Regions from separate parts of the Variovorax sp. dw_954 genome, predicted to be linked through region 1. Evidence: riboswitches for the same ligand, from Rfam matches in the RefSeq annotation. Region 1 holds a riboswitch; the other holds the start of a gene.
What was found. Region 1 has a riboswitch for glycine ahead of HB681_RS00965 (D-amino acid dehydrogenase). Riboswitches for the same ligand answer to the same signal wherever they lie in the genome.

Region 1 (7,638 bases):
CCGAGCTTCTTCGAATCGAGCGCGCCGGTGCCGACTTTGGCCATCGCGGCGGCGGTGAAGCCTTCGGTGAGGAAGGGCAGCAGGTCGGTGCCGGTCGAAGCGGCCGCGTTCTCCGCCGCACGGCGAGCGATGTAGGTGAGGCCGCCCGCGCCGGGGATCAGGCCCACGCCGACTTCGACCAGGCCGATGTAGCTTTCCATCGCCGCGACGCGCTTGGCCGAGTACACGGCCAGTTCGCAGCCGCCGCCCAGCGCCAGGCCGCGAATGGCCGACACCACGGGCACGCTGCTGTGGCGGATCTTCAGCATGACTTGCTGCAAGGCTTCTTCAGCGCCTTCGACCGCGCCGATGCCGGCAACCACGAAGGCTGGCAGCATGGCTTGCAAGTCGGCGCCGACCGAGAACATCTCGTCCGGCGACCAGATCACCAGGCCCTTGTATTCGGCTTCGGCCAGGTCGACCGCAGCGCCCAGCGCCTCCGCCACATCCGGGCTGATCGCATGCATCTTCGAATGGATGCTGGCGATGAGCACTTCGCCTTCCAGCGTCCAGACGCGCACGTCGCCTTCGTCGCTGATCGTCGTGCCGGCCTTGTTGGCGTCCTGCGCGTTCGCACCGAGCACGCTCTCGGGGAACAACTGGCGCGCGTGCACCGGCAGCCTGCGTTGCGGCACGAACTTGTTCGCCGACGCGCTCCACGAGCCTTCAGCCGTGTGCACGCCACCGGCTTGCGCAACCGGACCTTCAAACACCCACTTCGGCAGCGGCGCGTTCGTCAGCGCCTTGCCGGCGTCGATGTCTTCCTGGATCCATTGAGCCACCTGCGTCCAGCCGGCTTCCTGCCACAACTCGAACGGGCCCTGCTTCATGCCGAAGCCCCAGCGCATCGCGAAGTCGATGTCGCGCGCGCTTTCGGCAATGGTCGCGAGATGGATCGCGGCGTAGTGGAAGCTGTCGCGCAGGATGGCCCAGAGGAACTGGCCCTGCGGTCCTTCGCTCTCGCGCAGCAGCCGCAGGCGCTCGCCCGCGGGCTTCTTCAACATGCGGCCATAGACCTCGTCGGCCTTCTCGCCCGAGGGCACATAGTCGCCCTTGGCCAAGTCGAAGCGCAGGATGTCGCGGCCGGCCTTCTTGTAGAAGCCGCCCTTGGTCTTGTTGCCCAGCTTGCCGAGTTCCAGCAGCTTGGCCAGCACCGGCGGCGTCGCGAAGTTCGGATAGAACGGATCGCTCTTCTCGTCGAGGTTGTCCTGCAAGGTCTTGACCACGTGGGCCAGCGTGTCGAGGCCGACCACGTCCGCCGTGCGGAAGGTGCCCGAACTGGCGCGGCCCAGCTTCTTGCCGGTGAGGTCGTCGACCACGTCCGGCGTCAGGCCGAACTTCTCGACTTCCTTCAGCGTCGCCAGCAGGCCGGCAATGCCGACGCGATTGGCGATGAAGTTGGGCGTGTCGTGCGCGCGCACCACGCCCTTGCCGAGCGTGCTGGTGACGAAGGCTTCGAGCTGGTCGAGCACTTCGGGCCGGGTGGTCGGCGTGTTGATCAGCTCGACCAGGAACATGTAGCGCGGCGGGTTGAAGAAGTGAATGCCGCAGAACTGCGACTTCATGGCTTCGGGCAGCGCTTCGCTGAGCTTGGTGATCGACAGGCCCGAAGTGTTCGAGGCCAGGATCGCGTTCTTCGACACGTGCGGCGCGATCTTCTTGTACAGATCGAGCTTCCAGTCCATGCGCTCGGCGATCGCTTCGATCACGAGGTCGCATTCGCCGAGCTTGTCGAGGTGGTCGTCGTAGTTGGCGACCTCGATCAGCCCCGCGTCGGCAACGTCGCCGAGCGGCGCGGGCTTGAGCTTCTTGAGGTTGTCGATGGCACGCGTCACGATGCCGTTCTTCGCCGCGCCTTGTGCGACAGCGCCGGTCGCGTCTTTCGCGGCCAGGTCGAACAGCACCACCGGTACTCGGACGTTGACCAGGTGCGCAGCAATCTGCGCGCCCATCACGCCGGCGCCGAGCACGGCGACTTTCTTCACTTGGAATCGGGACATTGAATTTCCGTCTGATGTTTCTTACTGGACTCGCGTCCAGGTTTGCGTGCGCCCGATGCCGAGCACCGAGCCGCGCACTTCCAGCTTCTTGCCACCCTCGATGGGCGTCAGGCGCAGCGTGTAGGTCTTGCCGTTCTCGGGGTCGAGGATCTTGCCGTCTTCCCAGACGTCCTTGCCCTCAACTTTCTTCGCACCGCGGATGATCTCGAGGCCGACCATCGGCTTGCCCTTGCGGTCGTCGCTGCACTCGTCGCACACCGCGTCCTGCTTGGCCTCCTTGCGCAGCAGCTTCTCGATGCGGCCGCTCACCACGCCACCGGACTCGCTGATGCGGATCTGCGACTTGACCTCGTTGGTCTTGTCGTCGATGGTGTGCCAGGCGCCCACCGGCGTCATCTGCGCAAAGGCGCAGGCCGAGGTCATCGCGAAAAGAATGGCCGTCAGTGCAAGCTTCATGGTCGTGTCCCCTTTGTTTGTCGAAATGAAGATCAGGCCAGCGCCGCGTCGGTGTCCATCAGCACCTTGCTGCCCGTGCGCGCGTTGCGCATCAGCGTCGCGGTCTCGGTGAACAGCTTGGCGAAGTAGAAGCGCGCGGTCTGCAGCTTGCCGACGTAGAACGGGTCGGTGTTGCCCGCCGCGATTTCGCGCAGCGCCACTTGCGCCATGCGGGCGAACAGGTAGCCAAACACGAAGTGGCCCGCGACGCGCAGGTAGTCCACCGCGGCAGCGCCCACTTCATCGGGGTTCTGGAAGCCCTTGAAGCCGACTTCGGTCGTGAACTTGGTCAGCTGGTCGCCCAGCACGGCGATGGGCGTGATGAACTCGCTCATCTTCTCGTTGACTCCTTCCTCGGCCACCAGCGCGCCGACCAGTTTGCCGAACTTCTTCAGCGTGGCGCCGTTGTTGCCCAGCACCTTGCGGCCCAGCAGGTCCAGCGACTGCACGGTGTTCGTGCCTTCGTAGATCATGTTGATGCGGTTGTCGCGCACGAACTGCTCCATGCCCCATTCCGTGATGAAGCCATGGCCGCCGTAGACCTGCATGCAGGCGTTGGTCGCGATGTGGCCGTTGTCGGTGATGAAGGCCTTGACGATCGGGGTCAGCAGCGCGACCAGTTCGCCGGAGTCCTTGCGCACCTTTTCGTCGGGGTGGTGGTGTTCCTTGTCGAGCAGCAGCGTGCAGAAGACCTGCAGCGCGCGGCCGCCTTCGGCGTAGGCCTTGGCGGTCAGCAGCATCTTGCGCACGTCGGGGTGCACGATGATCGGATCGGCATCCTTGTCCTTGGCCTTCACGCCCGTCAGCGAACGCATCTGGATGCGGTCCTTGGCATAGGCCAGCGCGTTCTGGTAGGCCACTTCGGTCAGGCCCAGCGACTGGTTGCCCACGCCCAGGCGTGCGGCGTTCATCATCACGAACATCGCGGCCAGGCCCTTGTTGGGCTCGCCGACCATGGTGCCGGTAGCGCCGTCGATGGCGATCTGCGCGGTGGCGTTGCCGTGGATGCCCATCTTGTGCTCGAGGCCGGCGCAGAAGATCGGGTTGCGGTCACCCAGCGAACCGTCCGCCTTGACGTGGAACTTCGGCACCGCGAACAGGCTGATGCCCTTGCTGCCCTTGGGCGCGTCCGGCAGGCGAGCGAGCACCAGGTGGATGATGTTCTCGGCCATGTCGTGTTCGCCGGCCGAGATGAAGATCTTGTTGCCGGTGATCTTGTAGCTGCCGTCGGCCTGCGGCTCGGCCTTGGTGCGCAGCATGCCGAGGTCGGTGCCGCAATGCGGCTCGGTCAGGCACATGGTGCCGGTCCATTCGCCGGTGGTGAGCTTGGGCAGGTAGGTCTTCTTCTGCGCGTCGGTGCCGTGCGCCTGCAGGGCTTCGTAGGCGCCGTGGGAGAGGCCGGGGTACATGGTCCAGGCCTGGTTCGCGCTGTTGAGCATTTCGTAGAGGCACTGGTTCAGCACGTACGGCAGGCCCTGGCCGCCGAACTCGGTGCTGCACGAGAGCGCCGGCCAGCCGCCTTCGACGAACTGTGCGTAGGCTTCCTTGAAGCCCTTAGGCGCGGTGACTTCGTGCGTGGCCTTGTCGAGCGTGCAGCCTTCCGCGTCGCCGGAGATGTTCAGCGGGAAGGTCACTTCGGCAGCGAACTTGCCTGCTTCTTCGATGACGGCGTTGATGGTGTCGACGTCGGTTTCCGCATGCTTGGGCATGGCCTTGAATTCATCGGCGACATGGAAGACTTCATGCAGCACGAATTGCATGTCACGCAGCGGCGGGGTGTAGGAAGGCATGGACGAAAGCTCCTGAGCAGTTTCTTGGGTAAAAAGTGAATCAGCCTTCGCGCGATGGCGAGGACTGCATGGACGCGGGGCGCGGGGCTGACGGCGTAGCCGAGCGCTGGATGATGTTTCCGAAGCCTCGCCTGGCGCGCTCGATCGAACCGGGCACGTGCAGGAAGCGCGCTTCGTAGTGAGACGCAAGGATGAGTCCGTGGATCTCGAAGGCGATCTGGCGCTCGTCGGCGTCGTCGCGGAAGTGGCCTTCGGCCGTGGCCTGCTGCACCGCGCGGAACATGGCGCCCTGCCAGATGTTGACCGACTCGACCAGCGCGTCGCGCACCGGCCCCGGGCGGTCGTCGAATTCGGTGGCGCCGCTGATGTAGATGCAGCCAGAGTCGATCTCGACCGAGGTGCGCTTCATCCAGTTGTCGAACAAGGCGCACAGGCGCGGCAGTCCGCGCGGCGCCGACATGGCGGCGTAGAACACTTCCTGCTCGAAGCGGGCGTGGTATTCGCGGACCACGGAGATCTGCAGTTCCTCGCGCGAGCCGAAGTGCGCGAACACACCCGACTTGCTCATCTGCGTGAGTTCGGCCACGGCCCCTATCGACAGGCCCTCGAGCCCGATCTGTGCGGCAAGATTGAGCGCCGCATCGACGATGGCGGCCTTGGTCTGCTGGCCCTTCTGGGCGGTACGCGAGGCTTTTGCGGACGCGGCGGTGACGGACATGAGTGCTTATTCAATAAAACGAACGGTCGTGCTATTTTGCAGTGAAACCGCGTCACGCAGAAGTGCAAAGCCCCCGACTTCTGGTGGACTATTACGTGAGTGACGTCTTTTCAGGGCGGCGTGATCGGCACGGAAAAGGCGGTGCATGCCACGCCCGATGGCTACACGCTGCACTCCTCCGGGGCGGGGATGCCAAGTGCGCGCGCGTGATGTCGCAGGGCCACATCCAGGTCGATATGTCGGGTCATTCTTTGCCACCCTGTTGGCGATTCGAAGCGCCAAACCTAGAATCCAGCCCGCAGGAGAGCGAGCGGTCATGCGACCGCTCCACCGAAGGCGCAAACTCCCATGAACGCTCAGGTCGACCTTTCACGGGGTCGTGTACTGCACCCATCGATATCGCCGTCTGGAGAGCCATCGGGCACATGCCCGATGCACCGAAGGAGCAACACCCCCGCGGGCGCGGAGGTCGAAACTCTCAGGTAACAAGGACAGGGGGAGCGGCTTTTGAAATCCATTCAAAGGACCTCCCATGCGCGTGATCGTGTTGGGCGCCGGCTTGCTCGGCGTCACCTCGGCCTATTACCTTCAGAAACTCGGCCATGAAGTCACCGTGGTCGACCGGCAGGCCACGCCGGCCGCCGAAACCAGCTTTGCCAACGGCGGGCAGATCTCCGTCAGCCATGCCGAACCCTGGGCCAATCCAAGCGCCCCGATCAAGGTGCTGCAATGGCTGGGCAAGGAAGACGCGCCGCTCCTGTTCCGCATCCGCGCCGACATGCGCCAGTGGATGTGGGGCCTGCAGTTCCTGCGCGAATGCACACCGGCGCGGACGAAACACAACATCGAGCAGATCGTGCGACTGGGCACCTACAGCCGCAGCATGCTGCAGGCGCTGCGCAGCGAAACCGGCCTCGGCTACGACCAGCGCACGCAGGGCATCCTGCACTTCTACACGACGCAGAAGGAGTTCGACGGTGCACTGAAGCCGGCCGAGCAGATGCGCGCGCTGGGCTGCGAGCGCCTCGTCATTTCCGCCGACGAGGCGGTGAAGCTCGAACCCGCGCTGGCCCACATCCGTCCGCAACTGGCCGGCGCGACCTACACCGCCGAAGACGAGTCGGGCGATGCAAACCGATTCGCACGCGAACTGGTCAAGCTCTGCGAAGCGGCTGGCGTCAAGTTCCTCATGAGCCACACCGTGACGGCGATCCGCGAGGCAGGCGGCAAGGTCGAGCACGTCGAAGCCACCGACATCGAAGGCCGCTTCCAGCGCCTGCAGGCCGATGCCTATGTGATGGCGATGGGTTCGCTGAGCCCGATCTATGCCAAGCCGCTGGGCATCGAGTTGCCGATCTACCCGGCCAAGGGCTATTCGGTGACGCTGCCGGTGAAGGATGCGTCCAAGGCCTACCAGGTCTCCCTGACGGACGACGAGTTCAAGCTGGTGTTCTCGCGCTACACATCGGAGGATGGCCGCGGCGACCGCATGCGCATCGCCGGAACGGCCGAACTCAACGGCTACGACCGCGACCTCAACCGCGTTCGCTGCGAGGCGATCGTGCGGCGCGTAGAGCAACTGTTTCCAGGTGCGGGCGACACGTCCAAGGCCCAGTTCTGGACCGGCCTGCGCCCGGCGACGCCGAGCAACGTGCCGATGATCGGCAAGACGAAGCTGCCCAACTTCTTCCTCAACACGGGGCATGGCACGCTGGGTTGGACGCATGCCTGCGGGTCCGGCAAGTCGATCGCGCACATCGTGAGTGGATTGGCGCCGGAAGTCGACTTCGCATTCCAGAAATGAGCCGCCGAATGCGGACTTGAACGCACGCGAAGGTCGCGAAGAAACGCAAAAGGACGCAAAGGATTCAGAAAATTTCCGTATTCCTTTTGCGTCCTTCGCGGAACCTTCGCGTCCTCTGCGTCCGGTTCCCGTATTCAGAACCCGCTTCCGCAGGTCAGCGACTCAGAGCTTGAACGGCACAACTTCCTGCCGCTGCTCGCCCAAGCCATCGATCCCGAGCGTCATCACGTCGCCCTTCTTCAGGAACACGGCCGAGGGCTTCATGCCCATGCCGACGCCCGGCGGCGTGCCGGTGGTGATGATGTCGCCGGGCTCCAGCGTGTTGAGCTGGCTCACGTAGCTCACCAGCTTGGCGACATTGAAGATCATGGTCTTGGTGTTGCCGGTCTGCATGCGCTTGCCGTTGACGTCGAGCCACATGCCGAGCTTCTGCGGGTTGGGCACCTCGTCGCGCGTGACGAGCCATGGGCCGATCGGGCCGAAGGTGTCGAAGCCCTTGCCCTTGTCCCAGGTCAGCCCGCGCTCGAGCTGCCATTCGCGCTCGCTCACGTCGTTGATGAGGACATAGCCGGCGACGAAATCGAGTGCCTCCTTTTGCGACACCCAGCGCGCGCGCTTGCCGATGACCACGCCCAGTTCGACTTCCCAGTCGCCCTTGACCGAGCCCTTGGGCAACATCACCGGATCGTTCGGACCCTGGATGCAGCTCACGGCCTTGGTGAACACCACGGGCTCCTTGGGAATCGGCATGCCGGACTCGGCCGCATGGTCGGCGTAGTTCAGGCCGATGGC
Region 2 (7,638 bases), on a different contig from region 1:
CCGTGGTAGACCGCGTACATGCTCGCGATCACGGCCGGCAACACCTGCGCGGTGCAGATGTTCGACGTGGCCTTCTCACGGCGGATGTGTTGTTCGCGCGTCTGCAGCGCGAGGCGGTAGGCGGGCGCGCCATGCACATCGACGCTGACGCCGACCAGCCGGCCCGGCAGCGAGCGCTTGAATTCGTCGCGGCAGGCCAGGTAGGCCGCGTGCGGGCCGCCGTTGCACATCGGCATGCCGAAGCGCTGCGTGGTGCCGCAGACGATGTCGGCATCCCATTCGCCGGGGGGCGCGAGCAGCGTGAGCGCGAGCAGGTCGGCCGCGACGCACAGCGCGGCATTGTTGGCATGCGCGTGGCCGGCCAGCGGGCGCAGGTCATGCACCTGGCCGGTGGTGCCGGGATATTGCGCCAGCACACCGAAGAAGTCGCCGCTCGCCATCAGGTGCGGCAGGGTTTCGGTCGCGGTGCTGATCTTGATCTCGATGCCCAGCGGCGCGGCGCGCGTCCTGATGACCTCGATGGTCTGCGGATGGCAGTCACCCGCCACCAGGAACACGTTGCTCTTGCTCCTGACGCTGCGCTTGGCCAGCGTCATGGCCTCGGCCGCGGCGGTGGCTTCGTCGAGCATCGACGCATTGGCGATGGCCATGCCGGTGAGGTCGCAGACCATGGTCTGGAAGTTCAGCAGCGCTTCCATGCGACCCTGCGAGATTTCGGCCTGGTAGGGCGTATAGGCGGTGTACCAGGCCGGGTTCTCGAGGATGTTGCGCAGGATCACGCCCGGCGTGTGCGTGCCGTAGTAGCCCTGCCCGATGAAGTTGCGTGCGACCTTGTTCTTCGACGCCATGGCCTTGAGTTCGGCCAGCGCGGCGGCCTCGGTGATGGCGGGCGGCAGGTCCATCGGCGCCGAGCGGCGGATGGCCGGCGGCACGATGCCGTCGATCAATTCCTCGCGCGTGGCATGGCCGATGACGGGCAGCATGCGCGCCTCGTCGGCGGCTTCGATGCCGATGTGGCGCGCGACGAACTCTTCGGCGTTCTCGAGTTGGCGCAGGGAGGGCAGGGCGTTGGGCATTGGCGTGTTCTTGTCAGGGGGCGGGGGAATGCGGGAACGGGAACCGAACGCAGAGGTCGCGAAGGTTTCGCAGAAGTCGCAAGAGGACTTCCAGGAAAATCTCTGTCTTCTTTTGCGACCTTTGCGAAACCTTTGCGACTTCTGCGTTCGGCTGTCCGCGTTGGGTCTTTCGCGTCCGGCCGTCCGCATTCAGCGGCGGTAGATCAAGCCTCCGCCGCAAACTTGTCGTAGGCGGTCGAATCCATAAGCGCATCCAGCTGCAAGGAATCGCTCAGCTTGACCTTGAAGAACCAGCCGGCCGCGAGCGGATCGGTGTTGGCGAGCGACGGGTCGGCGCGCAGGGCTTCGTTGACTTCGGTGATCTCGCCCGACACGGGCATGAACACGTCGGCAGCGGCCTTGACCGACTCGACCACGCCGGCCACTTCGCCTTGCGCAAAGGTCTTGCCAACTTCGGGCAGGTCGACGAACACCACGTCGCCGAGCGCGTCCTGCGCGTGCACGGTGATGCCGACGGTGACGGCATCGCCGCCGGTGGATTGGACCCACTCATGGTCCTGGGTGTACTTGACGGTCATGAAGAAAGCTCCTGCAAAAAAATCTGGCGAACCTTGGGGAAATCAGCCGCGGAAATAGCGCGTCGGCACGAAGGGCATGGTGGTCACTTCCATCGGCACGGGCTTGCCGCGCACGATGGCCTGGATGCGGGTGCCGGGCTCGGAAAAGGCCGTGGCCACGTAGGCCATGGCGATCGGACGGTCGGCCGTCGGGCCGAGCAGGCCGCTGGTCACCTTGCCGATGAGATGGCCTTCGAAGGATTGCAGCTCGGTGCCGTCGCGCACCGGTACGCGCTCCAGCGCCACCAGGCCGACGCGCTTGCGCGTGAGCGTCTTCTGGTCGACGTGGCCGGCCAGGTCGCTGGCCACGGCCAACTGCGCGAGGATCTTCTCTGCTCCCGGAAAGCCGCCTTCGCGCGTGCCCCCGGCGCGGCGCACCTTCTGCATCGCCCAGTTGAGCGAGGCCTCGACCGGCGTGGTGGTGGTGTCGATGTCATTCCCGTAGAGGCACAGGCCGGCTTCGAGGCGCAGCGAATTGCGGGCGCCGAGGCCGATGGGCTTGACCTCGGGTTGCGCCAGCAACAGGCGGGCGAGTGCGTCGGCGTCGCTTGCGGCCACCGAGATCTCGAAGCCGTCTTCCCCGGTGTAGCCGCTGCGCGTCACGAAAGCCGGGATCGAGCCGATCTGCACGGCGCCGCCGGTCATGAAGACGTAGCGCTCGACACCCGGCGACAGCCGCGCCAGCGTGGCGGCGGCCTGCGGGCCTTGCAGCGCGAGCAGCGCGTGGTCGGGCAGCGGCTGCACCGAGCAGCGCCCGCCGATCCTTGCCGTGATGTGCGCGATGTCGGCTGCCTTGCAGGCCCCGTTCACGATCACGAAGAGCGAGTCCATGCCTTCGTTGAAGAACATCAGGTCGTCGAGGATTCCGCCGTTGTCGTCGAGCAGCAGGCCGTAGCGCTGCTTACCCGGCGCCAGGCCGATCACGTCGACCGGCATCAGCGTCTCGAAGGCGGCCGCCGCGTCCGGGCCGACGAGCCGCAATTGCCCCATGTGCGAGATGTCGAAGAGGCCGGCGGCTTCGCGCGTGTGCTTGTGTTCGGCCATGAGGCCGGCCGGGTATTGAACCGGCATCGAGTAGCCCGCGAAGGGCACCATGCGCCCGCCAAGCTCGACGTGGAGGTCGTTCAGCGGTGTCTTGAGAAGTTCAGCGGAGGTGTCGGATGGAGTGGCCATGAGGCTTGGTTCCGGTGGGGCAGTCGAGTTCCATGGCAAATGCCACGGGCACTCCTGCTGTCCGCTTTACCTGAGAGATTCGCCCCACGATCGGGGTTTGCTCCTTCGGTGGACCGCCTGGTTGCGCGGTCTCTCTCCAGCAAGAAAACGCCCGTTGGAGCGGGCGCCTTGTCAGTCCTTTTGCCTGAGCGTTCGGACCCATTCTTTAGGGGGCCTGCGCCTTCGGCGGTCCCGTTGCCGGGGCGCTCTCCTGACCGGCGGAATTCTACTGTCAGGCCGCCACGGGCAGGATCACCGCGTCGGGATTTTCACGGACGTAGTCGCGCAGGATGGCGTCGATGCTCTCGTCGGCATACAGGCCCAGGTCGCGCGCGCGCACCCATTCGAAGCGGCCCGGCCAGCCGCTGATGATCTCGGTGATGGTGCGGTCGAGCCGCATGTCCAGCAGGTCGGTGGCGGCGGCGCCGCCGATGCGGTGCAGCGCCTGGACCATCTCGTCGACGCTGACGCACAAGGATGGGAGGTTGACGGCGGTGCGTGGCCCCCATTTGGCGTGTGGTGCGGTCGCGGCGCAGATCAGCCCCTCGATGGTGCGTGCGGGCGACGAGAGCGCCACCATCGTTTCCGGCGGCACGGGGCAGCGCGAGGGCAGCCCGGCCAGCGGCTCGCGGAACATGCCGCTGAGGAAGCCCGACGCGGCGCCGTTGGGCTCGCCCGGCCGCACCGCCACGGTCATGAGGCGCACGCTGCGCGCGTGGACGTAGCCCTTGCGCCCGTAGTCGGCCACGAGCTGCTCGCCGATGAACTTCTGCGTGCCGTAGCTGGTCTGCGGCGTGGGCAGCGTGTCGTCCTCGATCACATGGGGCAGGGGCGCGCCGTACACGGCCAGGGAACTCGCGTACACGAGCAGCGGCCGCGTGTGCTGGGCCCGGCAGGCCTCCAGCAGGGCATAGGTCGCCAGGAAATTGCTGCGCATGCCGAGTTCGAAGTCGGCCTCGGACTCGCCGCTCACGGCGGCGGCCAGGTGGAACACCACCGCCGTCTCCGGCGGAAGGGCGCGCTGCGGACTGTCCGGGGCCAGCAGCTCGCACAGGTCGCCGACGATCACGTTCACCCGGGGATGGCTCGCCAGGTCGTCCGGTGGCTGCACCCGGTCGACCAGCGTGAGCGTGCCGAGGCGATGCTCCTTGCCGCCGCCGACGCCAAGGGAGCCCCTGGCCAGCAGCTTGCGCGCCAGTCGCGCCCCGAGGAAGCCCGCGCCGCCGGTGATCACGATTTGCATCGGTAGTTCTCCTGTCCTGCCAGCTTAAAACGATGTCATAGCGCATCGCCTCCCTTCTGTGAAGCAGGAAACACGCCGATACAAAATGTAAACAAAAAACGCGCCGTGCGGGCGCGTTCTGGCGGGAGAGCGAGGGGTAGCTACTACATGCCGACGTAGTTGGGTCCGCCGCCGCCTTCCGGCGTGACCCAGACGATGTTCTGGGTCGGATCCTTGATGTCGCAGGTCTTGCAGTGCACGCAGTTCTGCGCATTGATCTGCAGGCGCTGCTTGCCGGCGTCACCGTCGGGCACGAACTCGTAGACGCCGGCGGGGCAGTAGCGCGACTCGGGGCCGGCGAACTTGGCCAGATTGACGTTGACCGGCACTGACGCGTCCTTCAGCGTCAGGTGGGCCGGCTGGTGCTCCTCGTGGTTGGTGTTGCTGATGAACACGCTGGAGAGGCGGTCGAAGGTGAGCTTGCCGTCGGGCTTCGGGTAGACGATGGGCTCGCACTCGGCAGCCGGCTTGAGCGCGAGGTGATCGGGCTTGTCGCGGTGCAGGGTCCATGGCACGTGGCCCTTCAGGAGGAACTGCTCGACGCCGTTCATCAGCGTTGCGACACCCAGGCCCTTCTTGAACCAGCTCTTGAAGTTGCGCGCCTTGTACAGCTCCTTGTAGAGCCAACTCTTCTCGAACGCGGCAGGGTAGGCCGTGAGTTCGTCGTGCTGGCGGCCCGCTTGCAGCGCGGCGTAGGCCGCTTCGGCGGCCAGCATGCCGGTCTTGATGGCCGCGTGGCTGCCCTTGATGCGGCTCACGTTGAGGTAGCCGGCCTCGCAACCCACCAGGGCGCCGCCCGGGAACACCGTCTTCGGCAGCGACATCAGGCCGCCGGCCGTGATGGCGCGTGCGCCGTAGCCGATGCGCTTGGCCGGCTTGATGCCGTGGGCCTCGTCGCCTTCGAGGTACCAGCGGATGTTCGGGTGCGTCTTCCAGCGCTGCATCTCCTCGAAGGGGCTGAGGTAGGGGTTGCTGTAGTCGAGCCCGGTGATGAAGCCCAGCGTGACCTTGTTGTCCTCCATGTGATAGAGGAAGGCGCCGCCGTAGGTGTCGCTCTTCATCGGCCAGCCGGCCGTGTGCAGCACGAAGCCGGGCTGGTGCCGCTTGGGGTCGATCTCCCAGACTTCCTTCACGCCGAGGCCATAGGCCTGCGGGTCCTTGCCGGCGTCGAGCTTGAACTTGCTGATGAGCTGGCGGCCGAGGTGGCCACGTGCACCTTCCGCGAAGATCGTGTACTTGCCGTGCAGTCCCATGCCGAGCTGGAAGTTGTCGGTGGGTTCGCCGTCCTTGCCGACGCCCATGTTGCCGGTAGCGACGCCGCGCACCGAGCCGTCGTCGTTGTAGAGCACTTCCGCCGCGGGGAAGCCGGGGAAAATCTCGACGCCGAGGTTCTCGGCCTGCTGGGCCAGCCACTTGGTGAAGTTGCCCAGGCTGATGATGTAGTTGCCGTGGTTCTGGAAGCAGTCCGGCAGGAAGAAGTTGGGCGTGCGGTAGCCGGTCTTCTCGCTGAGGAACACCATGGCGTCGTCGGTGACGGGCTGGTTCAACGGGGCGCCAAGTTCGGCCCAGTCGGGCAGCAGCTCGTTGAGCGCGCGCGGGTCCATGATGGCGCCGGAGAGGATATGCGCGCCGGGCTCGGAGCCCTTTTCCAGCACGACGACGGAGACTTCGGTGTTGTTCTTGGCCGCCAGCTGCTTCAGGCGGATCGCGGTGGACAGGCCCGCGGGGCCGCCACCGACTACGACGACGTCGTACTCCATGGCTTCGCGGGGGCCGAACTGGGCGAGGATTTCGTCGTGGGTCATGGGGTCTGGCCGATAATGTTTTTTGGTTGCAGGGGAGCGGGGATGCACGGCATTTTATGCGGCGCGTGGTCTCATCCCCTGTCATTCGGCGATGCCGCCTGTGGCGTCGCCCCGCGCAACGCACGAGGGACTCCCGCCATGACATACAGCATCGATCTCGCGGGCCGGGTGGCCTTTGTCACGGGGGCGTCGAGCGGGCTCGGCGCGCAATTCGCCCGAACGCTCTCCCGCGCCGGCGCCGCCGTGGTGCTGGCCAGCCGCCGGATCGACAAGCTCAAGGAGCTGCGTGCCCGCATCGAAGGCGAGGGTGGCGATGCGCATGTGGTGGAGCTGGACGTGACCGATCGCCAGAGCATCAAGGCGGCCGTGGCGCGCGCCGAGACCGAGGTCGGTTCCATCGACATCCTCGTCAACAACTCGGGCGTCAGCACCACGCAGCGCCTGCTCGACGTGGACGAGGACGACTACGACTTCATCTTCGACACCAATGCCAAGGGCTCGTTCTTCGTGGCACAGGAGGTGGCGCGCCGCATGATCCAGCGCGCCCGCGGCGCCGCGCCGGGCACCTACACGGGTGGCCGCATCATCAACATCGCATCGATGGCGGGGCTGAAGGTGCTGCCGCAGATCGGCGTGTACTGCATGAGCAAGGCGGCGGTGGTCCAGATGACGAAGGCCATGGCGCTGGAGTGGGGCCGCTTCGGCATCAACGTGAACGCGCTATGCCCCGGCTACATCGAGACCGAGATCAACCAGCACCACTGGGACACCGACGGCGGCCAGAAGCTGGTCGGCATGCTGCCGCGCAAGCGCGTGGGCAAGCCCGAGGACCTGGATGGGCTGGTGGTTCTGCTGTCGAGCGCGCAGAGCCATTTCGTGAACGGCGCCGTCATCGCGGCCGACGACGGGTTCGCACTCTGAAATCGCCCGCGTTCCCCGGCATCGCCGCTGGCCTGGCGGCAGGTGCGCTGTGGGGCCTGGTGTTCGTGGCGCCGCGCATGGTCGGCAACTTCGGCATGGTCGACATCGCGGCGGCGCGCTTCGTGGTGTTTGGCGCGGCTTCGGTGCTGATGGTGTTCACACGACCGCCTGCGCAGCGCTGGCCCACGATGCGCCAGGGCTGGGCGGCGCTGGCCCTCAGCGTACTGGGCTTCACGGGCTACTACGTGTTGCTGGCCTTTGCCATCCAGCAGGCCGGCACGGCGGTGCCGAGCCTGGTCATCGGCACCATCCCGGTCTGGATGATGCTGCTCGGGCGCCCCCCTGGCCTGCGCCTGCGGACGTTGTTGCCCGGCCTGGCGCTGACCGCGGCCGGCATCGCGCTGATGGTGGCGACTGCCTGGCCGGAATCCGGCGCGGGTGCGCCGTCCTTCGGCGCGGGCCTGCTGCTTGCGGTGCTGGCCATGGCAAGCTGGACGGCCTTCGGCTTGCTCAATGCCGCATGGCTGGGGAGGCACTCCGACGTGGCGGCGGCCGACTGGGCCAACTGGCTCGGCATCGCCACGGGGCTCGGCTCGCTGCTGCTCTGGTGGGTGGCCGGTTCCGGCGTGGCGGCGTTCAGCGCGCAGCCCAACGTGCTGATGTTCTGGCTCATCGCGCTGGCCGGTGGCGTGGGCTCCTCGTGGCTGGCCACGGTGCTGTGGAAC

Region 2: linked by a shared signal. The riboswitch ahead of gcvT (glycine cleavage system aminomethyltransferase GcvT) and the one ahead of HB681_RS00965 (D-amino acid dehydrogenase) in region 1 are both predicted to bind glycine.

Annotation. Positions count from the first base shown of each region.
Region 1 covers NZ_JAAVVD010000001.1:206,168-213,805, reverse strand. Annotated here, with positions in the region: gene HB681_RS00985 (3-hydroxyacyl-CoA dehydrogenase/enoyl-CoA hydratase family protein) at 1-2,039, opposite strand, end outside; gene HB681_RS00980 (DUF2147 domain-containing protein) at 2,061-2,495, opposite strand; gene HB681_RS00975 (acyl-CoA dehydrogenase C-terminal domain-containing protein) at 2,528-4,324, opposite strand; gene HB681_RS00970 (TetR/AcrR family transcriptional regulator) at 4,365-5,042, opposite strand; glycine riboswitch at 5,332-5,426, shown strand; glycine riboswitch at 5,439-5,547, shown strand; gene HB681_RS00965 (D-amino acid dehydrogenase) at 5,575-6,846, shown strand; gene HB681_RS00960 (fumarylacetoacetate hydrolase family protein) at 7,009-7,638, opposite strand, start outside.
Region 2 covers NZ_JAAVVD010000002.1:326,646-334,283, forward strand. Annotated here, with positions in the region: gene gcvP (aminomethyl-transferring glycine dehydrogenase) at 1-1,076, opposite strand, end outside; gene gcvH (glycine cleavage system protein GcvH) at 1,280-1,654, opposite strand; gene gcvT (glycine cleavage system aminomethyltransferase GcvT) at 1,697-2,866, opposite strand; glycine riboswitch at 2,914-3,016, opposite strand; glycine riboswitch at 3,029-3,129, opposite strand; gene denD (D-erythronate dehydrogenase) at 3,138-4,148, opposite strand; gene HB681_RS04670 (electron transfer flavoprotein-ubiquinone oxidoreductase) at 4,292-5,992, opposite strand; gene HB681_RS04675 (SDR family oxidoreductase) at 6,131-6,913, shown strand; gene HB681_RS04680 (DMT family transporter) at 6,934-7,638, shown strand, end outside.